DNA from 3 places in the Streptomyces sp. NPDC048258 genome. Region 3 is predicted to be linked to each of the others. Evidence: predicted binding sites of a transcription regulator. Region 3 holds the regulator's gene; each other region holds the start of a gene.
The links. The regulator HspR, encoded in region 3, represses chaperone genes until heat shock. The targets are predictions, from matches to a motif close to TTGAGNNNNNNNNNCTCAA.
Positions count from the first base shown of each region.

Region 1 (9,666 bases), on a different contig from region 3:
CGAGGTCAGCGCCTCGTTGCGGCCGATGATCCGGCGCCGGTCGGCGTCGAGCCCGGCGATCCGGGTGTGCAGGGAGACGGTCTGGTCCCGGACCGCGTTCAGGTGGCGTACGACCTCGGCGAATTCGTCGTTGCGGCCCGTGAACCGGACCGGCTCCACCGAGCCCTCCGGCGTCGCCAGCCGTTCCGCGCCGCGGCGCAGGACGGACAGCGGCCGGGTCAGCGAGCGGGCCACGGCGGTCGAGACGCCCACGGCGATCAGGAACAGCAGGCCCAGCACGGCGATCAGGGTTTCGAGCCGGGTCACGTCGTCGTCTCGCTGGGCGGCGAGCGCGGAGGCGCGCTGTCCGGCGAGGGTGGACTCGACTGACCGCATCCGGTCGATGCGGGCGGTGAGCGCGGAGCCGACGGCGGCCCCGTCGGTCCTGCGGTCGGCGGACGACAGGGTGGGCCGCTCGGTGAGCCGCTTGAGGTAGTCGTCGGCCGCCTTGACCTCGGGTCCGGTGACGGTGGCGGCGAGGGTCTGGCGTACGTCGGGCCGCGCGGCCCGCGCGAAGTCGTCCAGGGCGGCCTGTTCCCGTACACGCGAGCGCTGGGCGGCGGTGGTGAGTTCGTCGACCACGGCCGAGTTGGGGAGCTGCTCGCCGCGGGGGACGGCCAGTGCGGCGAGCAGCAGTCCACGGGTGGCGGAGGCCTGTTCGACCGCCTGGCCCAGCGGGGCCATCGGGCGGGTGGTGGCGAGGGCGGCCACGGCGCGCGGCGGGGTCAGTTCGGCGAGCCGGTCGCCGGGGGCGAGCAGTTCCGCGATGACCCCGGTGTAGGCCTGGTGGGCGGCGAGGGCGCTGCCCTTGCCGTCGACGGCCTCGGCGCGGACGGCCTGGACGCGGGCGATGGCGAGGGCCGTCGGCTCGTCGGCGTCGGCCTGGACCTCGGCGAGCTGCCGGTCGGTGCGGGCCGTACGTTCCTGGACGGGGCCCTTGGCCCCGCCGGGGCGGCCCTTGGCGGCGTACTCGACGACGGCGTCGCGCTCGTCTCCGAGGAGGTGCGCGAGGGTGAGGTTCTGCCGGGTCTGCTCCGCGAGGGTGACCAGGCGCTGGGAGTCGCCCAGTTCCCTCGTGGCGGAGACGACGGCTGGGCTGCCTGCCGCGAGGACGGTGAGGCCGGCGACGGCCACGCCTACGACCAGCCTGCGGCGCACGCGGACGCGGCGTCCTGCGGGGGCCGGGCCGTCGGTGGCGGTGCCGTTCTTCCGAGACCGCTTCTTCTGCACCGGTGCTCGCAATCCTGTACGTGTGCTCTTGCTCGTCTACTCGTGTGGCCGAGGTAACGGCCGGTCAACAAGTAAACGCGCCCCGCCCCCTCGTACCGCCTCAGACCTTTGCAGTGTGATGGGAAGAGAGCCGCACATCACCCACCCGGCCACTCGAACGAGTGAACATCACGGATGAGTTGGCGACCAACTCGGACACCCGGTGTCAGGGCGTGTCCGCGGACAGGCGGTTGAAAGATCCACGCGGGCTTTGGCAGGATGCCCGCCCACATCCCCGGGGGTCCCGGCCGGGCCGTCGGACGCCCCGCGGGCCGCCCTCGCCCACGCCCCCCGCATTGGTACGGACCTACCGCGCTCCGGATCCCCGCGCCCGGCAGAATGACCGCATGCGCATCGACCTCGCCTCCGCCCCCGGCAGCCCGGAACGCCCCAATGAGGACTGGGTGTCGGCCGCGATCCCCGCTTCGGGCGGCGGCGTCCTGGTGGCTCTGGACGGGGTCACCCCGCCGCGCGGCGACGACGGGTGCGTGCACGGAGTGCCGTGGTTCGCGGCCCGGCTCGGCGGCCGATTGACCGAACTGTCCGGATCGCGGCGGGACATGCCGCTGGACCGGATCCTGGCGGAGGCCGTCCGCTCCACGGCCGAGGCGCACCGGGACACCTGTGACCTTTCTCACGTCCGCACACCGCAGGCGACGGTGGTCGTCGTCCGCTGGGACGAGGCGTACGTGGAGCACCTCGTGCTCTCGGACTCCGTACTGCTCCTGCAGGCGCCCGGCGGTGAGGTGACGGCCGTGCTCGACGACCGGCTGGACCGGATCCCGCGGGAGATGCTGCGGTCGCACGAGACGGCGGACACGCTGCGGAACGCGGAGGGCGGCTTCTTCACGGCGGCCGCGGACCCGGCGGTGGCGGCCCGGGCGGTCACGGGGCGCACCCCGCGCGGACGGGTCCGGGCGGTGGCCGCCCTCACGGACGGGGCGAGCCGGTGGACGGACACGTTCGGGGAGGGCGACTGGGGGCAGTGCCTGGCGGTGCTGCGGAAGGAGGGTGCGGAGGGACTGATCGGCCGGGTCCGCGCCATCGAGTCCGACCCGGCGCGCCCGTCGGCCCGGTACAAGCGGCACGACGACGCGTCGGCGGTCTACGCGGAGTTGTAGCGGCCGCTCCGGGGACGGGCCTACTCCGCGCCCGCGTTCAGCTGGTTGAGCAGCCGGGCCAGTTCCGCCACCTCGCCGCGGTCCCAGTCGGCGAGCTTGCGCATGTACTGCTCGCGCCGTGCGTCCCGTACCCGCAGGAACCGCTCGCGGCCCTCGTCGGTGAGGCCGACCAGGAAGGCCCGGCCGTCGGCGGGGTCCGGCTCGCGGGCGACCAGGCCCAGCACCTCCAGGGCCCGCAACTGGCGGCTCATGGTGGCCTTGCCGACGCCGAAGTACGCGGCGAGCTCGGTGGCCCGCTGCCGGCCGGCCGCCTCCAGGCGGGTGAGGAGCCCGTACGCGGCGGGCTCCAGCTCGGGGTGCAGCTCACGGGCCATCTCGCCGGAGGAGGCGCGGGCGCGCCGGAGGAAGACGGACAGCTCCCGCTCCAGGGCAAGGAACTCCTGGTCTTCGCTCCCGTGCACGTCCCGCTCCTTCGATGGTGTGTGGGCCGCCAGTATTTCGCAGCGGGCGCGCCGACGGCCCGGGGCCCCGCCGTGGGGGTCCCCCCGGACGGAGTTGGGGGAGGGGACCCGGGCGCCGTGTCGGCCCGCTACGCGGCGGTGGTGAAGGGCACTTCCGCCTGGGCCTGCGCCTGCGCCAGGGCGAGCTCCAGGACTTGGCGCACATCCGTCACCGGGTGCACCTCCAGCCCCTCCAGCACCTCGGCCGGGACGTCGTCCAGGTCGGCCTCGTTGCGCTTGGGGATGATGACGGTGGTCAGCCCGGCCCGGTGCGCGGCGAGCAGCTTCTGCTTGACGCCGCCGATCGGCAGGACCCGCCCGGTCAGCGAGACCTCGCCGGTCATGGCCACGTCCGTGCGCACCTGGCGTCCGGAGAGCAGCGAGGCGAGCGCCGTCGTCATGGTGATGCCCGCGCTCGGGCCGTCCTTGGGCACCGCGCCCGCCGGGAAGTGGATGTGCACGCCCCGGTCCTTCAGGTCGGCCACCGGGAGTTCCAGTTCGGCGCCGTGCGAGCGCAGGAAGCTGAGCGCGATCTGCGCCGACTCCTTCATGACGTCGCCGAGCTGCCCGGTGAGGGTCAGGCCGGCCGCACCCGTCTCGGGATCGGCCAGCGAGGCCTCCACGAACAGCACGTCGCCGCCCGCGCCGGTCACCGCGAGGCCGGTCGCCACACCGGGGACCGCGGTACGCCGTTCCGCCGGGTCCTGGGCGGACTCCGGCACGTGGTGCGGGCGTCCGATCAGGCCGCGCAGGTCGTCGGCGCCGATGCTGAAGGGCAGCTCGCGCTCGCCCAGTTCGTGCTGCGAGGCCACCTTGCGCAGCAGCCGCGCGATGGACCGCTCCAGGGTGCGCACGCCCGCTTCGCGGGTGTACTCGCCGGCGAGCTTCCTGAGCGCCTCCTCCTCCAGGACCACCTCGTCGGCGCCGAGGCCGGTCCGCTCCAGCTGGCGGGGCAGCAGGTGGTCGCGGGCGATGACGACCTTCTCGTCCTCGGTGTACCCGTCGAGGCGGACCAGCTCCATGCGGTCGGCCAGGGCCTCCGGGATGGCCTCCAGGACGTTGGCGGTGGCCAGGAACACCACGTCGCTGAGGTCGAGCTCGACCTCCAGGTAGTGGTCCCGGAAGGTGTGGTTCTGCGCCGGGTCCAGGACTTCCAGCAGGGCGGCGGCCGGGTCCCCGCGGAAGTCGGAGCCCACCTTGTCGATCTCGTCGAGCAGGACGACCGGGTTCATCGAGCCGGCCTCCTTGATGGCCCGGACGATACGGCCCGGCAGGGCGCCGACGTAGGTCCGGCGGTGTCCTCGCACCTCGGCCTCGTCGCGTACGCCGCCGAGCGCGACGCGGACGAACTTGCGGCCCATGGCGTGGGCCACGGACTCGCCCAGGGAGGTCTTGCCGACGCCGGGCGGCCCGACGAGGGCCAGCACGGCCCCGCCGCGGCGGCCGCCGATCACGCCCATGCCGCGCTCGGTGCGCCGCTTGCGCACGGCGAGGTATTCGGTGATGCGGTCCTTCACGTCGCTCAGCCCGGCGTGTTCGGCGTCGAGGACGGCCCGCGCGCCCTGGATGTCGTACCGGTCCTCGGTCCGCTCGTTCCAGGGCAGCTCCAGGACGGTGTCCAGCCAGGTGCGGATCCAGGAGCCCTCCGGGCTCTGGTCGCTGGCCCGCTCCAGCTTGTCGACCTCCTTGAGCGCGGCCTCGCGGACCTTCTCGGGGAGGTCGGCGGCCTCGACGCGGCTGCGGTAGTCGTCGGACTCCTCGCCCTCCTTCTCCCCGTTCAGCTCGCGCAGCTCCTTGCGGACCGCCTCCAGCTGCCGGCGCAGCAGGAACTCGCGCTGCTGCTTGTCGACGCCGTCCTGCACGTCCTTGGCGATGGACTCGGCGACGTCCTGCTCGGCGAGGTGGTCGCTGAGTGCCTTGACGGCGAGCTTGAGCCGGGCGACGGGGTCGGCGGTCTCCAGCAGTTCGACCTTCTGCTCGACCGTCAGGAACGGCGAGTACCCGGAGTTGTCGGCGAGGGCCGACACCCCTTCGATCTGCTGGACCCGGTCGACGACCTGCCAGGCCCCGCGCTTCTTGAGCCAGCTGGTCGCGAGCGCCTTGTACTCCTTGACGAGCTCGGTGACCGCACCCGGCAGCGGGTCCGGCACGTGCTCGTCGACGGTTTCGCCCTCGACCCAGAGCGCGGCCCCGGGCCCGGTCGTCCCGGCGCCGATGCGGACCCGCCCGCGGCCGCGGATGAGCGCGCCGGGGTCCCCGTCGGAGAGCCGCCCCACCTGTTCGACGGTCCCGAGCACACCGGTGCCCGCGTACTTCCCGTCGATCCGCGGCACGAGCAGCACTCGGGGCTTCCCGCTGCCCGCCGCCGCCTGGGCCGCCTCGACGGCCCCGCGCACCTCGGCGTCGGACAGGTCCAGCGGAACGACCATCCCAGGCAGCACGACCTCGTCGTCGAGCGGCAGCACGGGCAGAGTGAGCGTTGCGGACGTCGAAGCCATGATCTTCCCTCCGGCAGTGAAGTTGAGCTATGCCGACTCAATGCATGTGCGCCGCCGGTTGTTCCCCAACCTCCGTTCGCCTGGGGCGAACACCCCCGGATGAACGCCGCCCCGCCGCCGGACGGACGCCCTGGGGTGCGCGGGTCAGGCCGTCGGCTTAGCGTCGCCGTGCGAAGCCTTCGGGCCCGAGACCATACGAGGCGCTGATGACCGATCACCCGCACATCGCCCTCTTCCACCGCACCATGGCCGCCTTCGCCGCGGGCGACATGGATGCACTGGCGGAGCTCTTCCATCCCGACGTGCTGTGGCACGTCGGCGGCAGCAACGTGCTGGCGGGAGACCACCGGGGGCGCGATGCGACGTTCGCGCTGTTCGGCCGGGAGTTCCAGCTGACGGGCGGTACCTACCGTCCGCAGATCCACGACGTGCTCGCCGACGACGACCACACGGTCGCGCTGCTCCACGTCACGGCGACACGTGATGGCAGGACGCTCGACTTGGACTACGCCCTCGTCCTCCACATCCGGGACGGGAGGATCACCGAGGGCTGGGTGCTGACCACCGACCCGCGCGCATACTACGAGTTCTGGTCGTAGGGCCCTGGCTCTTCGACTCCGTCAGCTCCGCGCGGAGACGCGGACGTCGCCCGAGGTGGTCTTCGCCGAGAGGTGGGCGGGAGCCGAGGGGTCCGCGGGGAGCGAGATGTCGCGGGCGCCGGACGTGGTGGTGACCGCGAGCCGGTAGGGGGCCCGGGGAACCCGCAGGGTGACGTCGCCCGAGCCGGTTTCGGCGAGCACCGAGGACGGGGCCTGTGCGAAGTCCAGCCGGGTGTCGCCCGAGTCGGAGCGGATCTCGGCGGTGGGGCCGGCCAGGCCGGAGGCGGTGATCGCGCCCGAGGAGGTACGGGCCTTCAGCGGGCCCGCGATGCGCTCGGCCCGGACCGCGCCGGAGTCGGCCCTCAGCTCGGCCGCCGCCACGCCCGTCACCGTGATGCGGCCGCTGCTGCTCTCCAGCTTGACCGTGGCGGAGGCCGGGACCTCCAGGCGGTAGTCGATGGAGCAGGTGGTGGCGCAGCCGTCGGAGAAGGTGAGCACGCCCGAGGTGACCTGCTGTCCGGGCGTCGGAGCGGTGTCGCCGCGGTAGTGGACGGTTCGGCGGACCGTGACTCCGGGGCCGGATCCGGGGGTGACCTCGATCGAGCCGGACCGGGCGTCCGTGACCTCCACCGCGGAGACGGCCTCGGTGACCGTGGCGTCGGCGGTCGCCGTCTTCCGCGGGCCGTCCCCGAAGGAGCAGCCCGCCAGGAGGAGTCCGGCCCCGAGGGCGACGACTGCGGTGCGGGCGGGGCCAGGTGACACGGCGTAAGAGGTCATGGTCACGAGTCTCGGGCGGGAAGCGCCCGCGGCCGATGGGGCCGGTCCCCGGACCGGTGGTGGGGTTTACCCCCGGTGCGGAACCCGGCCGCCCGCGACCGCCCCCGGCCGCCCGCCCTCAGCCCGTGACCACCGGCCGCTGGTCCGAGGGGATGCCCCACTCGCTCCAGGAGCCGTCGTACACGGCCAGGTCCCGGTAGCCGGCGAGGGTGGCGCCGAGGGCCAGGACGCAGGCCGTCACCCCCGATCCGCAGCTGAAGTAGAGACGCTCCCGGTCGCCGGTCAGCGCGTCGATGGCCGCGCGGAGTTCCTCCGCCGGGCGCATCAGCCCGTCGGGGCGCTGGAGTTCGGCGAAGGGCAGGTTGATCGCGCCCGGCATGTGGCCGCCGCGCAGGCCCGGGCGGGGTTCGGGGGCGGTGCCGGCGAAGCGCTCGCGGGTGCGGGCGTCGAGGACGGCCGCCGCCGGGTCGGCCAGGGCCGCGGCGACGGTGGCGCCGTCGACCAGCAGCCCGGTTCGGGGGCGGGCGGTGAAGGAGCCGCGCGGGCCCTCGTACGCCGGGCCGGTGGCCTCCACGGGCAGGCCGGCGGCCGTCCAGGCGGGCAGTCCCCCGTCGAGCACGGCGGCCCGGTCGAAGCCCATGGCGCGCAGCATCCACCAGGCGCGGGCGCTGGAGTAGACGCCGGCGCCGTCGTAGACGACCACGGTGGAGGTGTCGTCGACGCCGAGGGCCCGCATCGCCTCGGCGAACCGGGCGGCGCCCGGCATGGTGTGCGGGGCGGGGGCGTCGTGGTCGGACAGCTCCCCGTCGAGGTCGAAGGGGCGGGCGCCCGGAATCCGGTGGGCGGCGCCGCGGTGGGCGCCGACGGAGGCGTCGAAGAGCACCAGCCCGGGCGCGGCGAGCCGCTCCGCGAGCCAGCCCGCGCCGACCAGCGGTCCGGGGTTCTCGGAATCGGCCCCTCGGGACGTGGAGTTCTGGGACGTGGGCATACGGCGCCTCCTGTGTGAACCGGGTCGCCCCATCCTCGCAACCGGCCCGGCGCGAGTACGTGTCCGAGCCTGATCAGGGCTCAGGGCTCACGGCCCAGGGCTCACGGCTCACGGCTCACGGCTCACGGCCCAGGGCTCACGGCTCACGGCTCACGGCTCACGGCTCACGGCTCACGGTCCGCGCAGCCTCCCGGCCTCGCGTACACGGCGACCCGCGCTCCGCGTACCTCCGTGACCGAGCACCGGTCGAACCAGGCGGCCAGCGTCTGCCGTTTCACCGCCTCCCGCGGGTACGGGTCCAGTGGCTGGTCGGCCGGGTCCAGGAGGGCGATCACCCGCGGGGAGTCGATCAGCGCCTCCCGGAGGGCCGGCGACGGCAGCTCGGTGCCCTGCAGGCTGCGCGAAGCCGCCGGGCCGCGGTCCAGGGCCACGTCGCGCAGCTCCCCGTAGACCCGCGGCGAGGACAGCAGCCACTCGCGCCGCCGTGACGGCAGGAAGACCACCGCGTCCCCCGGCCGGGCCTGCTCCCGGACCGCGGCGGCCACCGCGAGTACGTCGTCCTTGCGGCTCTCGGGCGTACGCAGCCACGCCGACCAGAAGCCGAAGGGCACGAGGAGGGCGGCGACCGCGAGCCACGGCCACCAGCCGCGGACCGACGCCAGCCGGGCCCCCGCCAGCAGGGCGAGCCCGGCCAGCGCGTAGAGCACGTACCGGTCGACGTACCAGGGGTCGAGGAGGGAGACCGCCATCAGCAGGCCGGGCGGCAGCAGCGCGAGCGGCAGCGCCACCCGTACGAGCCCTCCCGGCGCTCTCCGCGCCAGCAGCAGGGCGGCCGCCGCGAGGACCCCGTACGCCGCCCAGTCCTGCCAGGCCGGCCGCCCGAGCCAGCCGAGCTGCTGCTGCGCCTGCCGCGCGCTCACCAGGGCCAGCGGCAGCAGCAGCGCCACGACGGCCCCGGCGGCGAGGCGCCAGCCGCGCGAGCGCCAGGCGGTGAAACCGTGCGCGAGGAGGGCCAGTACCGCGAACTCGTGCAGCCAGCAGCCGAGCAGCAGCACCACCGCGTACGCCGCCCACCGCTCGCGCAGCATCAGGTACGTCGCCCACACCACGGCCGCGGCGACCAGGGCGTAGGAGCGGCCCTCCTGGGCGTACATCTGCACCGGCGGCAGCACGGCGTAGCCGAGCCCGGCGATCAGCCCGGCCCGCTCCCCCGCGAGCCGGCGGCCGATCGCGGCCACCCCGGCGGCCGCGAGGGCGGTGGCGGCGACGGAGGGCAGCCGCAGGGCCCACAGGCCGCCGTCCCAGGCCAGGAACACGCCGTGCATGAGCAGGTAGTACAGGCCGTGGACGGCGTCCACCTGGCCCAGCAGCTCCCAGAGCCCGCCGAGCGGCCGGTGGGCCACCTGCCAGGTGACCGACTCGTCGCGCCACATGCTGCCGCGCCGCTCCAGGCCCCAGAGGCCGAGGAGGACGGCGACCAGCGGGGGCAGGGCGCGCCGGGACCACGGGGCGATGCGGGTGATGGCTGCCTCCGGGTGCTGTCGGAACGGGCGTGGGGACTCCATACTCGGGGTTCGGGGGGAGTACCTGCGGAGGTGGGTGTGCGAGCGTTCCGAGCGGTGGCGGGAGCGGTGCTGGGCGCGGTGGTCCTGGCGGGATGCGGGGCGTCCGGTTCCGGCGGGGGCGACGACGCGCCTCCGACGCCCCGGCAGGCCCCCACGGCGGCCCCGACCGGCCCGACAGCCCCCGCGGCCTCGACGGGCCCGTCGCCGGGCGGCGCCGCGAGCCCGACGGCCGACAAGCCCCCCGCCGCGGACGAGACCCTGGTCCGGGTGAGCCGCAGCGGCGGCTACGCGGGCCAGACCCACACGCTCA
Region 1 is NZ_JBICZH010000002.1:260,907-270,572, reverse strand. Features, by position in the region: gene ACGFYQ_RS05415 (nitrate- and nitrite sensing domain-containing protein) at 1-1,269, opposite strand, end outside; gene ACGFYQ_RS05410 (hypothetical protein) at 1,656-2,429, shown strand; gene ACGFYQ_RS05405 (MarR family winged helix-turn-helix transcriptional regulator) at 2,450-2,926, opposite strand; gene lon (endopeptidase La) at 3,019-5,427, opposite strand; gene ACGFYQ_RS05395 (nuclear transport factor 2 family protein) at 5,634-6,026, shown strand; gene ACGFYQ_RS05390 (DUF4097 domain-containing protein) at 6,048-6,803, opposite strand; gene ACGFYQ_RS05385 (sulfurtransferase) at 6,922-7,791, opposite strand; gene ACGFYQ_RS05380 (hypothetical protein) at 7,956-9,356, opposite strand; gene ACGFYQ_RS05375 (hypothetical protein) at 9,393-9,666, shown strand, end outside.
Region 1: the regulator HspR is predicted to act here: its motif matches at 5,450-5,468, upstream of lon (endopeptidase La).

Region 2 (9,666 bases), on a different contig from region 3:
GAGCCGCGTAGGAGGGTGAGATGGCGGCGAACCACAGCAGCCAGTCCAGGCGCAGGTGGTACGGGGCGACCTGCGCTGGGATGCGGCGTACGTCGCCGGGTTTGCCCTTGAAGCGGTACTCCTTCCACACCGTGTCCTCGGTGATCTCCCGCTCGTCGGTGCCTTCGATCACCACTTCGTGGCGGACCCGGCCGACGCTGCCGAAAGCGCCGTAGGTGTTGACCAGGTGAAGCGGGTTGAAGGACGCGTTCATCACCTGGTGCCGGGAGAGCAGGTTGCGGACCGGCCAGTAGCTGAGCACGGCCACGACCACGGTGACCGCCAGCACGGTGCCCTGGTACCAGGCGGGCGGGGCGGCCGGCGCCGGAGCCTGGGGCAGCGGCAGGACGTCGGCGGCCCGCCCACCGTCGATGGCGGTGAGCGCGAGCAGCAGGGCCAGCCAGTTGAGCCAGGCGAAGTTGCCGGACGCCACGAGCCACAGTTGCGTGACGACGATGACCCCGGCGGCCACGCTCGCGACGGGCTGCGGCGCGAACAGGGCCAGGGGGGCGGCGAGCTGGGCGAAGTGGTTCGCGGCGGTCTCCACCCGGTGCAGCGGCCCGGGCAGGTGGTGGAAGAGCCAGCTGAGGGGGCCCGGCATCGGCTGGGTCTCGTGGTGGTAGTACAGGCAGGTCAGGTCGCGCCAGCACGGGTCGCCGCGCAGTTTGATCAGCCCGGCGCCGAATTCCAGCCGGAACAGCAGCCAGCGCAGCATCCACAGCACCAGCACCGGGGGCGCCGTCCGGGCGTTGCCCAGGAAGATCGCCAGGAAGCCCGCTTCCAGCAGCAGTGACTCCCACATGAAGGCGTACCAGGTCTGGCCGACATTGACGATCGACAGGTACAGCGCCCACAGGAGTGCCCACAGGAGCATCGACGCCCACAACGGCACACGGTCGGCCGCGCCCGCCACCAGGGCGGCGGACAGCGCCGCACCCGTCCACGCGACGACCGCGAAGAACCGGTCGGAGTAATGGAAGTGGAAGATGCTGGGCGAGTGACGGAAGGGCACGGCCGCCACGAAACGCGGCACCGGGAGCATCCCCCGTGCGCCGATGAGCGCCCGGAACTGGTTGGCGGAGCTCAGGAAGGCGACGAAGTACAGGGCTGCCAGGCCACGCTGGAAGACCAGCCTGCCCAGCCAGTACGTGTCATCGGTGAACCACTCCACAGCAGTCCTCCTGTGGTGGCCCCTGCCCTCGGATCGCGCCGGTCATTCGGAAGCGGCGGTGCGCGCCCGTTCGGGTGGTTCGCTGACCGCGACCTGGGCCGGGCGCAGGAGGTGCTGTCCGACGCGGTAGCCGGGGCGTAGCACGGTGGTGCAGGTCGGACGGTCGACCTCGTCGGACAGCTCGTGTGTGACCGCTTCGTGGCGGGTGGGGTCGAACGGTTCTCCCGGGGTCCCGATTTCCTGCAGGCCGAGGGCGGCGAGCCGGGTTTCCAGCAGGGCGGCGACCGCCCGCAGGCCGGGGTCGGGGTCGCCGTACTCGCGAGCCTGGTCGATCGCGTCCAGCACGGGGAGCAGCCCGGCCAGGACGTTGGCGACGGCGATCTCCCGTATCGCGAGGCGGTCCCGCCGCACCCGCTTGCGGTAGTTGTCGTACTCCGCCTTCAGTCGCTGCAGGTCGGCGGTGCGCTCGGCGAGCCGCGCCTGGGGTGCGGTGGGCGACCCGTCCGTGTCCGGTGCGCCGGGAACTCCGGGCTCGCCGGCCCGCGCCTTCGTCTCCTCCCGCTCCGGAGGGCCCTCCGGTGGCCCGAGCCGGCGGGTGGCGGGGTCGATGCGCCGCTCGTCCCGGACCACGATGAGCGGTGGCTGCTTTCGCGGCCCGCCGGAACGTGTCGGGTGGCTCATCCCGTGCCTCCCTTCGGACTCTCGTCGTCGACGATCTCCGCGTCGACGACTTCCTCATCAGCGCTGGACGTCCCGGCGCCGGATGCCGGCCCGCCACCGCCCGCGGCGGCCCCTTGGGCGTCGGCGTAGAGTGCGGTACCGATCTTCTGCGCGGCCGTGGCCGCCTTTTCGGTCGCCGCCCGGATGGCGGTGGTGTCCTCGCCCTTCAGCTTCTCCTTCAGCTCGGCGACGGCGCCCTCCACCTCGGTCTTGAGGTCGGCCGGGATCTTGACCTCGTTATCGTGCAGGAGCCGCTCGGTCTGGTAGACGAGCTGTTCGGCGCTGTTACGGGTCTCGGCGGCCTCCTTGCGGCGGCGGTCCTCCTCAGCGTGCTGCTCGGCCTCGCGGACCATCCGCTGGATGTCGTCCTTCGGCAGCGAGGAGCCGCCGGTGACGGTCATCTTCTGCTCCTTGCCCGTGCCGAGGTCCTTGGCCGTGACGTGCATGATGCCGTTCGCGTCGATGTCGAAGGAGACCTCGATCTGCGGGACGCCACGCGGGGCCGGCGGCAGGCCGGTCAGCTCGAACATGCCGAGCTTCTTGTTGTACGCCGCGATCTCGCGCTCGCCCTGGTAGACCTGGATCTGCACGGACGGCTGGTTGTCCTCGGCCGTCGTGAAGATCTCCGACCGCTTGGTCGGGATGGTCGTGTTGCGCTCGATCAGCTTGGTCATGATGCCGCCCTTGGTCTCGATACCCAGGGACAGCGGGGTCACGTCGAGGAGCAGGACGTCCTTGACCTCACCCTTGAGCACACCGGCCTGGAGCGTCGCGCCCATGGCGACGACCTCGTCCGGGTTCACGCCCTTGTGCGGATCCTTGCCCGTCAGCTCCCTGACCAGCTCCGTCACGGCGGGCATGCGGGTCGAGCCGCCCACGAGGATGACGTGGTCGATGTCCGAGAGCTTGATCTTCGCGTCCTTGATCGCGTCGTGGAAGGGCCCCTTGCAGCGCTCCAGCAGGTCCGCGGTCAGCTGCTCGAACCGGGTGCGCGTGAGCTTCTCGTCCAGGTGCAGCGGGCCCTCGGCGGAGGCGGAGATGTAGGGCAGGTTGATCGAGGTCTCCGTGGCGGAGGACAGCTCGATCTTCGCTCTCTCGGCGGCCTCGCGCAGACGCTGGAGCGCCATCTTGTCCTTGGACAGGTCGATGCCGTAGCCGTTCTGGAACTGCTTCACGAGGTGGTCGACGACGCGCTGGTCCCAGTCGTCGCCACCGAGGTGGGTGTCACCGTTGGTGGCCTTGACCTCCACCAGTCCTTCGCCGATCTCCAGGAGCGACACGTCGAAGGTGCCGCCGCCGAGGTCGAAGACGAGGATCGTCTGGTCGTTGCCCTTGTCCAGCCCGTACGCCAGGGCGGCCGCGGTCGGCTCGTTGATGATCCGCAGCACCTTCAGCCCCGCGATCTCACCGGCCTCCTTCGTCGCGGTGCGCTGGGAGTCGTTGAAATACGCGGGAACGGTGATCACCGCGTCGGTCACGTCCTCACCGAGATACGCCTCGGCGTCCCGCTTCAGCTTCTGCAGGACCCGCGCCGAGATCTCCTGGGCCGTGTACCGCTTGCCGTCGATGTCGCCGGCTTCCGGGAAGCGCCAGTCCGACTCCCCGACGTGGCGCTTCACCGACCGCGCGGTGCGGTCGACGTTGGTGACCGCCTGCCGCTTGGCCACCTCCCCGACCAGGACCTCTCCGCCCTTGCCGAAGGCGACCACGGAAGGGGTCGTCCGGTTTCCTTCGGTGTTCGCGATGACCGTGGGCTCTCCGCCTTCCAACACCGCGACGACGGAGTTGGTCGTGCCCAGGTCGATCCCCACTGCTCGTACCATCGTCCGCTCCTCTCAGCGCCCGGTACCGGTATCCAGCGTCTCACCGTGGAACAGTCGGTGGCTGAACACGGCGAACCGACCCCTCCTCTATAGCGCTCCTCAATAAAGTTGACAAGACCTGACTCAATTCGGGAGTCAAACCTGCCGCGCCCCTCTTTCCTCCTGTTGGCCTATGTCCGTTGGCCTCTTTGGCCCAGGGGCACTCTCATGGATATCGGGCCGGCGTCTCGACCGGCCGCACCGGCAGAAAGGCACGCCCATGTACGAGATGCGCGCCGAGTCCACTCCCGGCCGATCCGAAATGCTCTGGCACGTCATAGCCAAGGACCCGGCAACCGGCACCCTGTGCGGCTACACCCTGGCTCCGGACCAGACCGTCACCGCGCTCCTGTCCGAGGGAGCGGCGGAACGCTATTGCGTTCCCTGCATGAGCGCCTTCCGCACCGCCATGGAAAGGCACACGCCGCCCGACGGGGCGAAGCTGCTTTCCTTCGGCGGGCCCTGACGCGATACGCGAGCGGCTCCGGGCACACGTCGCGCCGGCCGAGTCATCGACCGCATCCGCATGCGCACTCGACGCACACGAGCGGATGGCCGGCCGGCCGCGACTGCCCATGTCGTGTTCGACGTCGTACGCTGCCATAAAAGCGCTCCGAATGCTGTCGAGGCATCCGGCATCCGCTACGGCGGCATATCGATCACATAGGGCGACGCGAACTGTCGCGATCGCGATGGAAAAGCGTTGGAAATCCGAGAGGGGGCGAGAACAAATGATCACGGGACTTGCATTGGAGCGAGTGGAATTCACCTGCGGCCGGTGCTGGTACGAGTGGAGCATCGACTACGACGTCCAGCAGTACACGGATGATCAGGGCGGCGTCTGGGAGTACTTCTCGCGCGACGGCATCGCCGTGCCCTCCCCGTACACCCCCTCCGGAGCCTCTCCCTGCCCGGCCTGTGGCCGCCACTGGGTCGGCCGCCTCCTTGCCCGCAGGCTCATCCCCGCGGCGCCCGGACCGGACCACACGCCGCGCCAGGAGATCACGGACGCGGCCGGTCACCGGCCCGAGCGGCAGCACGCCCCGCTGCTCGGCGCCACCGCACACACCCAGCCGCAGCAGTTCGAGCCGCCCGCGATTCTCGGCAGCTGATGATCATCGGCGGCACGGCAGCGGCCAGGGACCGGTGTACCACCGGGGGGCGGGGGCAGCCGACCAGCAGGAACGGCTTCCAGCGGCAGGAGGAGCCATGACCCGACAGGTCCACGAGGTGATGACCGAGCGGCCGGTGGCCGTCGAAAAACTGACGTCGCTGGCGGAAGCCGCACGCCTCATGCGAGACGCCGGCATCGGGGACGTGCTCGTGGTGGACGAGGGCCGTCTGCGCGGCATCCTGACCGACCGGGACCTCGTCATCCGCGGCGTGGCCGAGAACAGGGATCCCGGGGAAACCACCGTGCACTCCGTCTGCAGCACCGAGCTGGTCACCGTCCGGCCCGGCGACGACGTCGACCACGCCGTCGATCTCATGCGTCGGCATGCGCTGCGGCGTCTGCCCGTGGCGACCGAGGACGGGGAGCTGGTCGGCGTCGTCACCCTCGGTGATCTCGCGGTCGAACAGGATCCGGGTTCCGCTCTCGCGGCGATCTCGGCCGCGGAGCCCGACAGCTGACCCCGAGTCGATCTCGGTGACCGACTCACCCGTACGGACGATCCCGTCCCGCGGAGACGACCCGGCAGCACTGTCAGCCCTGGTCGAGGTCACAGGCGCAGGACGACCAGCGCGGTGTCGTCGGTGATCCCGGCGGGCGGGATGAGGTCGGCCAGCAGGCCGTCGGCGAGGGTGTCGGGGTCGGCGGCCCGGTGCCGTGCGAGGGAGCCCGCGAGCCTCTGCATGCCGGTGTCGATGTCTTCGCGGCGGCGTTCGATGAGTCCGTCGGTGTAGAGGACGAGGACGGAGCCCTCGGTGAACGCGGTGTCCGTTTGGGGACGGGGAGCGTGTTCGGGGCGGGCGCCGAGTGGCGGGTCGGTGGCCTGGTCGAGGAAGGTGACGGTGCCGTCGGGGTGGCAGAGCGCGGGCGGGGGGTGGCCGGCGCTGCTGTAGGTGAGAGTGCGGCTGTTCCAGTCGATGAAGACGGACACGACGGTGGTGGATTCGGCGCCGTCGACGAAGCGGGCGTACAGGCCGAGCACTTCGAGTGCCCGGGCGGGGCCGTCGGCGACGCGGGAGGCGGCCGACAGTGCGCTGCGGAGCTGTCCCATGACGCCGGCCGCGCGTAGTCCGTGGCCCACGACGTCGCCCACGGCGATGGCGGTACGGGCGGCCTCGGGCAGGTCGACGATGTCGTACCAGTCGCCGCACACGTTCAGGGATCCGGTGGCGGGCCGGTAGCGCACGGCGGCCTGATGGTGGCCGAGCGGGCGGGGCGCGGGCAGCATCGCCTCCTGGAGGTGGAGGGCCACTTCGCGTTCGCGGGCGTGGGCCTGGCGCAGGCGCTCGTTGACCTCCTGGAGTTCCCGGGCGCGGGTGTAGAGCTCGGCTTCGAAAACCTGGGCGCGGCCCCCGTCGCTGCGGGGACCGCCGCCGCGGGAGCCGCGGGCTCTGATGAGCTCGGTGACCTCTTCCACGCGGTTCAGGAGCAGTGCCACGGTACCGTCGGGGGCGAGGACGGGGACGTTGACCGGACTCCAGTACCGCTCCTCCCACACCCCTGGCCGGTCGGGGTACTCCACGTCGTAACGCTGGAGGGCCATGGTGTCGCGTTCCCCGGTGGCCGCGACCCGCTGCAGGGAGGCCTGCAGGTTGCGCATGCCGCTCGAGGCGGGATCATCCGGGTTCTCGGGGAAGACGTCGAACAGATAACGGCCGATGACCTGCTCGCGGGGCCGCCCGGACATGGACAGGAACGCCTCGTTGGCATCCTGGTACACCAGGTCGGGGGTCAGCAGCGCGACCGCCCCGGGGAGGGCGTGGAAGACCGCCTGGTAGTCGGTTTCGGGTTCGTTCACGATCCACCTGCCCGCGCGCGAGATCGTTGAGATCTGCTGCTCCCACGATAGGCGCGGGCGCCGGGGGCGGCCGGTCACAGCGGTGTCTCTGGGCCGTTTGGCCCCAGGGAAACCACAGCCCGGCCGCGTACGGGCGACGCTGCCGGGCTGTGGCTGTGGCTGTGGCTGTCTACCGCGCGGTCTGGCCGCTCGCGAGTGCCCACTCCCGGTTGAGGGTGCCCAGCGGGATGCGGTGCTCGATGACCGGCGTACCGAACAAGGACAGCTGGAGGTGCAGTTGTCCGCTCAAGTCGAAGCCGCCGTACAAGGCCCAGGAGCCGGACACCGAGGTCTTGCCGTCGGTGGACCCGGTCGCCTTGGCATCGGCCTCGCCGCGCACGTACGGCGCGAAGTCCGCGCTGACGCCGACGGCGCCGTAGAGGCCGACGGAGGCTTCGGCTCCGAGAGCGCCCTTGACGCGCCCGGCGGCGGTGACGGTCGCCTTGACCGGCGAGCTCTGCACGGCCGAGGTGCTGACCGGGCTCCAGCCCTTGCCCGACGCGTAGCTGCCGCCGACACGGAAGTCACCCTTGACGTCCTGCTGCACGTCGAGGGTCACGCGGCCGTCGGCCTCCACCTGGACGTAGCAGGTCAGGCTCAGGTTGACGACGACGGGCACCGGGCCCACCTGGATGACCGGGGCGCTGTACAGCTTGGCGAACGGGATCCGCTTGGGCGCGCCGCTGCTGGCCGCGGCGCGGCCCTTGAGCTCCCACTGCGAGGACCAGTCACCGCTCATTCCGAGGAAGGCGGACTTCGGACCGAAGCCGCCGCCCGAGCTGCCGTCGTACGAGAACTCCACCTTGGGGGCGAGCTGGACGAAGCCGGACACCGAGGCGCCGGCCGAGACGGGGGCGCCCTCGGCGGTGTCCACCGAGGCGCTCAGGTCGAGCCGCAGGTTGCCGAGGGGCAGCTCGGCCCCCTTGGGCCCGAACTGCATTCCCTGGCCCTTCGCCCAGGAGAAGGTGACGCCCTTCATCAGCGGCTCGACGGTGACCGCCGCCGGGTCGACCGGGACCTTGCCGTCGGCCTTGTCGTCCTTGAGGACGGAGGCCAGCGTCGTGGGAGCGGTCTTCACTTCGATGCCGCGGTCGGTCTTGCCGACGACCTCGGTGACCTTGGCGAGGAGGCCGTCGGGGGCACCGGGAGCCGGTGCGCTGGCGATGACGTCGTCCACGGCGACCGGCTGGTCGGGGGCGGGCTTGCCGGGCGACGGGGACTGGCTCGGCGAGCTGGTGCGCTCCTGCGGAGCCGTGGATATGACGGCCCGTCCGCTCGCCTTGTCGTAGGAGGCGACCGTCAGCGAGGACTTCTCGGGCCGGCCCTTGCCGGTACGGGCGCGGGCGACGGCCGTCGGCGTGGGCGACCCCTGCGGCGCGGCGGCCACGTCGAGCTGCTGCGTGCCATCGGTCGCCGGCGCGGACGTGGCCGGGTTTCTCGGCTCGTCGGCGGCGTTGGTGTGGGGTGTGGAGGAGCAGCCGGTGGCGGCGAGGGCCAGCGTGGTCAGGCCGGGGAGCAGGAGGCGTCTGGCGAGCGTGCGCACGGAGGTGTGACCTTCGGGTTGGGGGGAGGAGGCGTTACCCATGGGTAACGTTGTGGTCGATCATGCCATGCGCACGCAACGGCAGTCACCTTGGGATCCGGCCAACTCGCCTGCTGGACAAGGCGGTTGAAGCTTCACTTACATTGCCCGGGTGAGGCGCCCCGGGCTCGCCACCGGCCGGACCCCACGCGCCGCCGCCTTGCACTGTGCTCTCGTGTCTGGCAGTCTCCGCCGCTGCGGTGACCATGTGGGGAGGCGGTCTGGTGGGGGCGTTCTTCGTCAGGTTCCAAGGACCCGCGCGCAACTCACGTGGTCACTTCCCCGGGATCTTCGCCTTGGCCAACGGTCTCGCCCGGGAGGGGAAGCTGAGCGAGGAGGAGTACCGGTTCTGGCGAGCGGGCAACGACTGGTACGACGCCAACTTCACCAACCCGTCCGACGTGGATCCCACCGTCTACGACCACGAACTGCATCCCGGGGCCACGGCGTGGTTCAAGACCACAGCCGTGGACCTCGTTGACCGGGCGACCGGATATCTGGAGCTGCTGTCCGCTCACGGAGTGGCGTGCGAGCGGGTCGAGTCGTCGGATCCGGGAGAGATCATCTACGAGGACGACGAGCAGGTCGTCGTCGTGCCCCGGGCCGCCCCTCCGGACGGCGGGGTCTAGGCTCTGTCCGGGCCGCAGAACACCGCGAGGTGGAAACCGGGGCTATGCACCGGCCGCGTCCAGGCGGCTGAGGTGCTCCTCGGGCACTGCGCAGGCCAGGGCGGGCAACGTGGCCTCGTACTGGTCCAGGGTGCGAGGGCCGATCAGCGGGATGGCCCGGGGCGAGGTCTGGTGGAGCAGCCAGGCCAGTACGAGCTGGTTGGGCGTGACCCCCAGTTCGGCGGCGACCTCGCCGAGCACGCGCAGCCGGGCCTCGGCGTCCGGCCCCGCGTAGCGCTCCATCATCCAGTGCCCCCGGCGCTTGGCCGCGTCGTCGTAGATCCCCCGGAGGATCGGCGAGTACGCGACGAGGCTCAGGTCGTCGTGGGCGCGCAGGTAGTCCAACTGCTCGTGGTCCACGACCGAGGCCATGTCCGGACCCGTACGGGGACACAGGTAGGAGTGCTGCTGCTGGAGGGCGACGGGAGCGGGCCAGCCGTGCCGCTCGCACAGGGCGCGGATGTGCTCCATGCGCCAGGTGCGGACGTTCGACCAGCCGATGTGGCGGGCCTTCCCGGCCCGCACGATCTCGGCCAGGGCCTCCAGGGTCTCCTCCAACGGCGTGGCGCGGTCGTCCACGTGGACGTAGTAGAGATCGACGTGGTCGGTGCCCAGC
Region 2 is NZ_JBICZH010000024.1:105,352-115,017, forward strand. Features, by position in the region: gene ACGFYQ_RS36065 (lipase maturation factor family protein) at 1-1,210, opposite strand, end outside; gene grpE (nucleotide exchange factor GrpE) at 1,253-1,891, opposite strand; gene dnaK (molecular chaperone DnaK) at 1,888-3,753, opposite strand; gene ACGFYQ_RS36080 (hypothetical protein) at 4,013-4,258, shown strand; gene ACGFYQ_RS36085 (hypothetical protein) at 4,551-4,904, shown strand; gene ACGFYQ_RS36090 (CBS domain-containing protein) at 5,002-5,424, shown strand; gene ACGFYQ_RS36095 (PP2C family protein-serine/threonine phosphatase) at 5,514-6,761, opposite strand; gene ACGFYQ_RS36100 (hypothetical protein) at 6,931-8,343, opposite strand; gene ACGFYQ_RS36105 (hypothetical protein) at 8,589-9,011, shown strand; gene ACGFYQ_RS36110 (aldo/keto reductase) at 9,054-9,666, opposite strand, start outside.
Region 2: the regulator HspR is predicted to act here: its motif matches at 3,862-3,880, upstream of dnaK (molecular chaperone DnaK).

Region 3 (9,666 bases):
CCGTACGAAGGCCCGGCCGCCCTGGGCCACGTAGAGCAGCCCTGTCGCCAGCAGCAGCGGCAGGCCGAGCGGGAGGAGCAGGGTCACCGCCCCGATGAGGTCGACCACCCGCTTGGCCGATGGCCTGGCCGGCCGGAGCCCTGGCCGGGCGGGGAGGGGCAGCAGCAGAGGCATGCCAGCACCGTGCCGCATGCCTCCGGCGGTGCCCGGGTGCCGCGCGGCGGCGGTGACCCGTTCGGGTGCGGCGCCGCCGCCGGGGCTCCGCCCCGCGCCCCGCGCCTCAAACGCCGGCGGGGCTGAAGGATCGGGGCTCCGCCCCGCGCCCCGCGCCTCAAACGCCGGCGGGGCTGAAAGTCCGAGGCTCCGCCCCAGACCCCGCGCCTCAAACGCCGGCGGGGCTGAAAGGCCCGGCTCCGCCCCGCGCCCCGCGCCTCAGGCGCCGGCGGGGCTGGCTGGGTTGCGCGTAAGGGCACCTAAAGGTTGAGTCGATGTGACTCAGCTCTGTTGACGCGCGCGCAGCCGTACGGCATGGTTGAGTCTGTTCCACTCAAGTCAGCTGGAGGAAATCAAAATGGCACGTGCGGTCGGCATCGACCTGGGCACCACTAACTCCGTCGTCAGCGTTCTGGAAGGCGGCGAGCCCACCGTCATCACCAACGCCGAGGGCGCCAGGACCACGCCGTCCGTCGTCGCCTTCGCCAAGAACGGCGAGGTCCTCGTCGGCGAGGTGGCCAAGCGCCAGGCGGTCACGAACGTGGACCGGACCATCCGCTCCGTCAAGCGCCACATGGGCACTGACTGGAAGATCAACCTGGATGGCAAGGACTTCAACCCGCAGCAGATGAGCGCCTTCATCCTGCAGAAGCTGAAGCGCGACGCCGAGGCGTACCTCGGTGAGAAGGTCACGGACGCGGTCATCACCGTCCCGGCCTACTTCAACGACTCCGAGCGTCAGGCGACGAAGGAGGCCGGTGAGATCGCGGGCCTCAACGTCCTGCGCATCGTCAACGAGCCGACCGCCGCCGCCCTGGCCTACGGTCTCGACAAGGACGACCAGACCATTCTCGTCTTCGACCTCGGTGGCGGCACCTTCGACGTGTCGCTCCTGGAGATCGGCGACGGTGTCGTCGAGGTCAAGGCCACCAACGGTGACAACCACCTCGGTGGCGACGACTGGGACCAGCGCGTCGTCGACTACCTCGTGAAGCAGTTCGCCAACGGCCACGGCGTCGACCTGTCCAAGGACAAGATGGCGCTCCAGCGTCTGCGCGAGGCCGCCGAGAAGGCGAAGATCGAGCTGTCCTCCTCCACGGAGACCTCGATCAACCTGCCCTACATCACGGCCTCCGCCGAGGGCCCGCTGCACCTGGACGAGAAGCTCACGCGCTCGCAGTTCCAGCAGCTGACCGCGGACCTGCTCGACCGCTGCAAGACCCCGTTCCACAACGTCATCAAGGACGCGGGCATCAACCTGTCCGAGATCGACCACGTGGTACTGGTCGGCGGCTCCACCCGCATGCCGGCCGTCGCCGAGCTCGTCAAGGAGCTCACCGGCGGTCAGGACGCCAACAAGGGCGTCAACCCGGACGAGGTCGTCGCCATCGGCGCGACGCTTCAGGCCGGTGTGCTCAAGGGTGAGGTCAAGGACGTCCTGCTCCTCGACGTGACCCCGCTGTCCCTGGGTATCGAGACCAAGGGCGGCATCATGACCAAGCTGATCGAGCGCAACACGACCATCCCGACCAAGCGGTCGGAGATCTTCACGACGGCCGAGGACAACCAGCCGTCCGTGCAGATCCAGGTCTACCAGGGCGAGCGCGAGATCGCGGCGTACAACAAGAAGCTCGGCATGTTCGAGCTGACCGGCCTGCCGCCGGCCCCGCGTGGCGTCCCGCAGATCGAGGTCTCCTTCGACATCGACGCGAACGGCATCATGCACGTCACGGCCAAGGACCTCGGCACGGGCAAGGAGCAGAAGATGACCGTCACCGGCGGCTCCTCGCTCGGCAAGGACGAGGTCGACCGCATGCGCCAGGAGGCGGAGCAGTACGCGGACGAGGACCTGCGTCGCAAGGAGGCGGCCGAGTCCCGCAACCAGGGCGAGCAGCTCGTCTACCAGACGGAGAAGTTCGTCAAGGACAACGAGGACAAGGTCCCGGCCGAGGTCAAGACCGAGGTCGAGGCCGCCGTCGCCGAGCTGAAGGAGAAGCTCAAGGGCGAGGACACCACCGAGATCCGTACCGCGACCGAGAAGCTCGCCGCGGTCAGCCAGAAGCTCGGCCAGGCCATCTACGCCGACGCCCAGGCCGCGCAGGGCGCCGCCGGCGCCGATGCCGGTGACGCGGGCCAGGCGAAGGCCGACGACGACGTCGTCGACGCCGAGATCGTCGACGACGAGAAGCCGAAGGGCGGCGCTGCCTGATGTCGGAGGAGACCCCGGGCTTCGAGGAGAAGCCCGACGTCCCCGTCGACGGCACGCCCGACGAGCCGAAGGCCGCCGACTCCGCCACGGAGGAGGCGGCGGCCCCGGCCGGGGATTCCGCACCGGATGTTGCCCTGCTGGCGCAGCTGGACCAGGCCCGTACGGCGCTCGGTGAGCGCACCACGGACCTCCAGCGGCTCCAGGCGGAGTACCAGAACTACCGCCGCCGGGTGGAGCGGGACCGGATCACCGTCAAGGAGATCGCGGTCGCGTCCCTCCTGAGCGAACTGCTCCCGACCCTGGACGACATCGGCCGGGCGCGGGAGCATGGCGAGCTGGTCGGCGGCTTCAAGTCGGTGGCCGAATCGCTGGAGACGGTCGCCGCCAAGATGGGTCTGCAGCAGTTCGGCAAGGAGGGCGAGCCCTTCGACCCGACGATCCACGAGGCCCTGATGCACTCGTACGCGCCGGACGTCACCGAGACGACCTGCGTGGCGATCCTGCAGCCGGGGTACCGGATCGGCGAGCGTACGATCCGCCCCGCGCGGGTCGCGGTGGCCGAGCCCCAGCCGGGCGCGGCCCCCAAGTCCGAGTCGGCCGAGGCCGACACGCCGTCGGACAAGGACACGGATGCCCCCGACAAGGGCTGATGTTGAACCAGTAGAGGCACGAGAGGAGGGACACCGGGGATGAGCACGAAGGACTTCGTCGAGAAGGACTACTACAAGGTCCTCGGTGTCCCGAAGGACGCCACCGAGGCCGAGATCAAGAAGGCGTACCGGAAGCTCGCACGCGAGTTCCACCCGGACGCCAACAAGGGCGACGCCTCCGCCGAGGAGCGCTTCAAGGAGATCTCCGAGGCGAACGACATCCTCGGCGACGCGAAGAAGCGCAAGGAGTACGACGAGGCGCGCGCCCTGTTCGGCAACGGTGGCTTCCGCCCCGGGCCGGGCGGGGCCGGCGGCTCGTTCAACTTCGACCTCGGCGACCTGTTCGGCGGCACCCAGCCGGGTGCCGGCGGCGCGGGCGGCTTCGGCGGCGGCCTGGGCGACGTCTTCGGCGGCCTGTTCAACCGCGGCGCCGGGCCGGGTGCGGGGACCCGTACCCAGCCGCGCCGCGGCCAGGACATCGAGTCGGAGGTCACCCTCTCCTTCACGGAGGCGGTGGACGGGGCCACGGTCCCGCTCCGGATGTCCTCCCAGGCCCCCTGCAAGGCCTGTTCGGGCACCGGCGACAAGAACGGCACCCCCAGGGTGTGCCCGACCTGTGTCGGCACCGGCCAGGTCTCGCGGGGCAGCGGCGGCGGTTTCTCGCTGACCGACCCCTGCGCGGACTGCAAGGGCCGCGGCCTGATCGCCGAGACCCCGTGCGACGTCTGCAAGGGCAGCGGGCGCGCCCGCAGCTCGCGCACCATGCAGGTCCGGATCCCGGCGGGCGTCTCCGACGGCCAGCGGATCCGGCTGCGCGGCAAGGGTGCGCCGGGCGAGCGCGGCGGTCCGGGCGGTGACCTCTACGTCGTCGTGCACGTCGACTCCCACCCGGTGTTCGGCCGCAAGGACGACAACCTGACGGTGACCGTCCCGGTGACGTTCGCGGAGGCGGCGCTGGGCGCCGACATCAAGGTCCCGACCCTGAACGGCCCCTCGGTGACGCTGAAGCTGCCGCCGGGCACCCCGAACGGCCGCACGATGCGGGCCCGCGGCAAGGGAGCGGTCCGCAAGGACGGCACCCGCGGCGACCTGCTGGTGACGGTGGAGGTCGCGGTCCCGACCGAGCTGTCGGACAAGGCCCGCGAGGCGCTGGAGATGTACCGCGAGGCGATGGGGTCGCAGGACCTGCGCTCCGCGCTGTTCGAGTCCGCGAAGGGAGCATGACATGGACGGCCGCCGACGACAGTCCTCCCGATTGGGTGGGGGCTACCAGCTCACCGACGAGACCCCGGTCTACGTGATCTCGGTGGCCGCCCAGCTCTCGGGTCTGCATCCGCAGACCCTGCGCCAGTACGACCGTCTCGGCCTGGTCTCCCCGGACCGTACGGCTGGGCGCGGCCGGCGGTACTCGGCCCGTGACATCGAGCTGCTCCGCACGGTGCAGGCGCTGTCCCAGGACGAGGGCATCAACCTGGCGGGCATCAAGCGGATCATCGAGCTGGAGAACCAGGTCGCCGCGCTCCAGCAGCGCGTGGCCGAGCTCTCCGCCGCGGTGGACGGTGCCGCGGCCACGCTCCAGGCCCGCGAGGCCCAGGTGCATGCCTCCTACCGGCGCGACCTGGTCAAGTACCAGCCGCCGGTGCCGGGCAACGCCCTGGTCGTGTGGCGTCCCAAGCGCCCGATGGACTGACGGCGTCGACGAGAAGGCCCCGTCCGGCTTGCCGGGCGGGGCCTTTCGCGTACCCGTGCGGGATCAGAGCTGCGGATCCCGCGCGGGCCCCGAGACCTGGCCCAGGATCCCCGACTGGGCGATGAGGAAGCCGAGTTGGGCCCGGCTGCCGCTGCCCAGCGCGGTGGCCAGCTTGGCGATGTGCGCGCGGCAGGTCCGTACGTTCATGCCCAGGCGGCGCGCGATGGCCTCGTCCACGTGCCCCTCGACGAGGAGCTGGGCGATGGAGCGCTGCACGCCCGAGATCCCCGAGGGTGTCGGATCGTACGGAATCTGCTCGTTGAGCGGGGTGGCCCGGCGCCACAGCTGCTCGAAGACCCGGGCCAGGTAGCGGACGAGCGCCGGGTGCCGCAGCTCCAGGGCGATCTGCTGGTCGTCGCTCGCGGGGATGAAGGCGACCGATTCGTCGCAGATGATGAGCCGCTCGACCAGCTCCTCCAGCGTCCGGATCTCGACCTTGCCACTGGCCATCCGGTCGACGTAGGCCATCGTGCCGCGGCTGTGCCGCACCGTGTGCTGGTAGAGGGTGCGCATGCTGACGCCGCGCCGGATGAGCGGCTGGTCCCGCTCTATCGCCTGGTTCAGAATGTTCTCGGAACGCCCGCCGCCCGGCTGGATGGTGAGCATTTCCGCCTGGCACTCGGCGGTGGCCACATTGAGGGCCGCGTTGATCCTGTTGAATCCCTCCAGCACGGTGATCGCATGCGTGGGGGCGGGAGTCAGCGCGCTGATGGCCATGAATGGCTCAAACGCTTCGGTGAGCTCGATGGAGGAGCGCCGGCGTTGCAGGATCTCCCGTTCCAGCGGGTGCAGCCGCTGTGCGAGAGCCACCGAAGGTGGAACCGGACGAAGCCAGTTGTCGTCGTCTGGATCAGGGTGCAGCAGGGCGAATTCCAGCAGGCAGGGCGTCTGCTCGACCTCTTCGCGGGCTATGCGGCCGGAGCTGAGCGCGCTCGCGTACAACTCGGCCCCGAGGTCGCACAGGTCCGTCACCGCGTGGGGATGTGTCTGGTTCATCCGCATAATCGGCAAATCTCCCACCCCCAGGGTCCTGCATGTACAGGAACATGATGCATCGCCACGGTGGCAATGGCGTGGCTCGATAAGTCATCGTCTGAGATGCGGGGGAGAGGAATCCATCAAGTGAGGACAACGTCGACCATGTACAAGAAATTGCTTCGCTCGGTGGCTGCCATTGCTCTCTCTACGGCCGCTGCTGTCGGTGGAATCTCGCTCGCGCAGACCAGCTGGGGCGGCGCGCCCGCCGACAGCGGTTGGGGGGCCGGTGTCACCACCGGTGAGAGCGACAGTGGTTGGGGCAAGGTCGTGGCCGACAGTGGCTGGGGCCCCGCACCCAAGCCGCTTGTGGGTGGGAAGTCTTCGGACGCATGACCCCCGACGACCGCGGCTTCCGCCGCGAAATGGCCTCCGCTTACCGCTCGGGATGGCAGTTCATCGACCTGGCCACGGCGATCCCGTACCCCGGGGACTCGCTGATGGTCACCCTGTTCGGCCAACCGATCGTCGTCGTGCGCGAGGAGGACGAGGACGTACGTGCCTACCGGTGCCTGCGCCGCCCGCGGGGCGCGCCGCAGCCCGTCCGCTGCGAGGTGCGCTACGGAATGGTCTTCGTCAATCTTGATCAGCGCGATCACCAGCTCTTCGAACCCGATATCACCACCGCCACCCCCCGCAGTGCCTGACGCGATTCCCCCGTCGTTGCAGATCGCTCAGGCGCTACCCCCACACAACGGCGCCATCGTGGACCTGACCACGATGGCGCCGTTGTGATGTCCGCGTCCAGTCGCTGACCGGACAAGATGCGGGACCGGATGAGAATTCAACGATTCAGGCGCGGCCCATGGCCCGGTCCAGCGTGATCTCCATGACCACCCGGTCGGGATTGGGCGAGGGCGTCCGCCCGTAGCGCTCCGCGTAGCGCGCCACCGCGTCGGCGACCGACGCCTCGTCCGTACGGATCACCGCGCGCCCCTCCAGGGTGGCCCAGCGGCGTCCTTCCATCTGGCACACCGCGACCCGCGCCCCGCCCGGCTGCACGGCCTGGGCCGCCAGGATGTTGCGGACCTTCCTGCTGTGCTTGTTGCTGATCACCCGGGCCAGGCCGGCCTCCGGGTCGTACGTCACGCCCACCGGCACCACGTGGGGCGTGCCGTCGGGGCGCGGTGTGGTCAGGGTGCAGACGTGCCGTTCCCGCCAGAAGGCGAGGTACTCGGGCGTCGGGTTGAGTACGTCATGGGACATGGCCCGAAGGGTACGACTCCTGCCTTGAGTGGAATAGACTCAACTTTGCGTAGGTTGTTCATGTCAGATCAGTCAGGGGGCCGCCACCCCTTCCGGAGAGGAGAAACCGCACCGTGGACGCCGAGCTGACCAACAAGAGCCGAGACGCGCTGAACGCGGCCACCAGCAGGGCCGTCAAGGAAGGCCATGCCGATCTGACCCCCGCGCACCTGCTGCTGGCGCTCCTCGCCGGCGAGGACAACGAGAACATCACCGACCTCCTCGCGGCCTCGGACGTCGACCAGGCCGCCGTACGCGGCGGCGCGGAGCGGCTGCTGGCCGCCCTGCCCAGCGTCACCGGCTCCACCGTCGCGCCCCCGCAGCCCACCCGCGACCTGCTCGCCGTACTCGCCGAGGCCGACGCTCAGGCGGGCAAGCTCGGCGACGACTACCTCTCCACCGAACACCTGCTCATCGCCATCGCCGCCAAGGGCGGCGCGGCCGGTGAGATCCTGTCCACCCAGGGGGCGAGCGCGAAGAAGCTGCTGGACGCCTTCGAGAACGCGCGAGGAGGGCGGCGGGTGACCACCCCCGACCCCGAGGGTCAGTACAAGGCGCTGGAGAAGTTCGGCACCGACTTCACGGCGGCTGCCCGCGAGGGCAAGCTCGACCCGGTCATCGGCCGCGACCACGAGATCCGCCGCGTCGTCCAGGTGCTCTCGCGCCGTACGAAGAACAACCCGGTGCTCATCGGCGAGCCCGGCGTCGGCAAGACGGCCGTCGTCGAGGGCCTGGCCCAGCGCATCGTCAAGGGCGACGTCCCCGAGTCCCTGAAGAACAAGCGGCTCGTCGCCCTGGACCTCGGAGCCATGGTCGCGGGCGCCAAGTACCGCGGCGAGTTCGAGGAGCGGCTGAAGACCGTCCTCGCCGAGATCAAGGCGAGCGACGGCCAGATCATCACCTTCATCGACGAGCTGCACACGGTCGTCGGCGCGGGCGCCGGCGGCGACTCCGCCATGGACGCGGGCAACATGCTCAAGCCCATGCTGGCCCGCGGCGAGCTGCGCATGGTCGGCGCGACCACCCTCGACGAGTACCGCGAGCGCATCGAGAAGGACCCGGCGCTGGAGCGCCGCTTCCAGCAGGTGCTGGTCGCAGAGCCGTCCGTCGAGGACACGATCGCGATCCTGCGCGGGCTCAAGGGCCGCTACGAGGCCCACCACAAGGTCGTCATCAACGACAGCGCGCTCGTCGCGGCCGCGACCCTCTCCGACCGGTACATCACCTCCCGCTTCCTCCCCGACAAGGCCATCGACCTCGTCGACGAGGCCGCGTCCCGGCTGCGCATGGAGATCGACTCCTCACCCCTGGAGATCGACGAGCTCCAGCGCGCGGTGGACCGGCTGCGGATGGAGGAGCTGGCGCTGAAGAACGAGTCCGACCCGGCCTCGCGCGAGCGCCTCGACAAGATCCGCAAGGACCTCGCGGACAAGGAGGAGGAGCTGCGCGGCCTGACCGCGCGCTGGGAGAAGGAGAAGCAGTCCCTCAACCGCGTCGGCGAGCTCAAGGAGCGCCTGGACGACCTGCGCGGCCAGGCCGAGCGGGCCCAGCGCGACGGGGACTTCGACACCGCCTCCAAGCTGCTCTACGGGGAGATCCCGGCCCTGGAGCGCGAGCTGGCGGAGGCCACCGAGGCCGAGGCCGAGGTGGCCCGGGACACCATGGTCAAGGACGAGGTCGGCCCGGACGACATCGCGGACGTGGTCGGCGCCTGGACCGGCATCCCGGCGGGCCGCCTGCTGGAGGGCGAGACCCAGAAGCTGCTCCGGATGGAGGACGAGCTGGGCCGCCGCCTGATCGGCCAGCAGGAGGCCGTCAGGGCCGTCTCCGACGCCGTACGCCGCACCCGCGCGGGCATCGCCGACCCGGACCGCCCGACCGGCTCCTTCCTCTTCCTGGGCCCGACGGGCGTCGGCAAGACCGAGCTGGCCAAGGCGCTCGCGGACTTCCTGTTCGACGACGAGCGGGCGATGGTCCGCATCGACATGTCCGAGTACGGCGAGAAGCACAGCGTGGCCCGCCTCGTCGGAGCCCCGCCCGGCTACATCGGCTACGAGGAGGGCGGCCAGCTGACCGAGGCCGTGCGCCGGCGCCCGTACAGCGTGGTGCTCCTGGACGAGGTCGAGAAGGCCCATCCCGAGGTCTTCGACATCCTGCTCCAGGTCCTGGACGACGGCCGCCTCACGGACGGCCAGGGCCGCACGGTGGACTTCCGCAACGCCATCCTGGTCCTCACGTCGAACCTCGGCAGCCAGTTCCTGATGAATCCGTCCACACCTGTGGACGAGAAGAAGCAGCAGGTCCTGGACGTGGTCAGGACGAGCTTCAAGCCGGAGTTCCTGAACCGGCTGGACGACATGGTGGTCTTCTCGGCCCTGTCCGAGGACGAGCTGGCGCACATCGCAAGGCTCCAGATCGACCGCCTGGCGGCCCGCCTGGCCGACCGGCGCCTGACCCTGGAGGTCACGCCCGAGGCCCTGGCCTGGCTGGCGGACAAGGGCAACGACCCGGCGTACGGTGCCCGGCCGCTGCGCCGCCTGATCCAGACGGCGATCGGCGACCGC
Region 3 is NZ_JBICZH010000007.1:93,741-103,406, forward strand. Features, by position in the region: gene ACGFYQ_RS18100 (sugar transferase) at 1-174, opposite strand, end outside; gene dnaK (molecular chaperone DnaK) at 572-2,422, shown strand; gene grpE (nucleotide exchange factor GrpE) at 2,422-3,072, shown strand; gene dnaJ (molecular chaperone DnaJ) at 3,112-4,296, shown strand; gene ACGFYQ_RS18120 (heat shock protein transcriptional repressor HspR) at 4,298-4,762, shown strand; gene ACGFYQ_RS18125 (helix-turn-helix transcriptional regulator) at 4,826-5,818, opposite strand; gene ACGFYQ_RS18130 ((2Fe-2S)-binding protein) at 6,190-6,504, shown strand; gene ACGFYQ_RS18135 (pyridoxamine 5'-phosphate oxidase family protein) at 6,650-7,063, opposite strand; gene clpB (ATP-dependent chaperone ClpB) at 7,177-9,666, shown strand, end outside.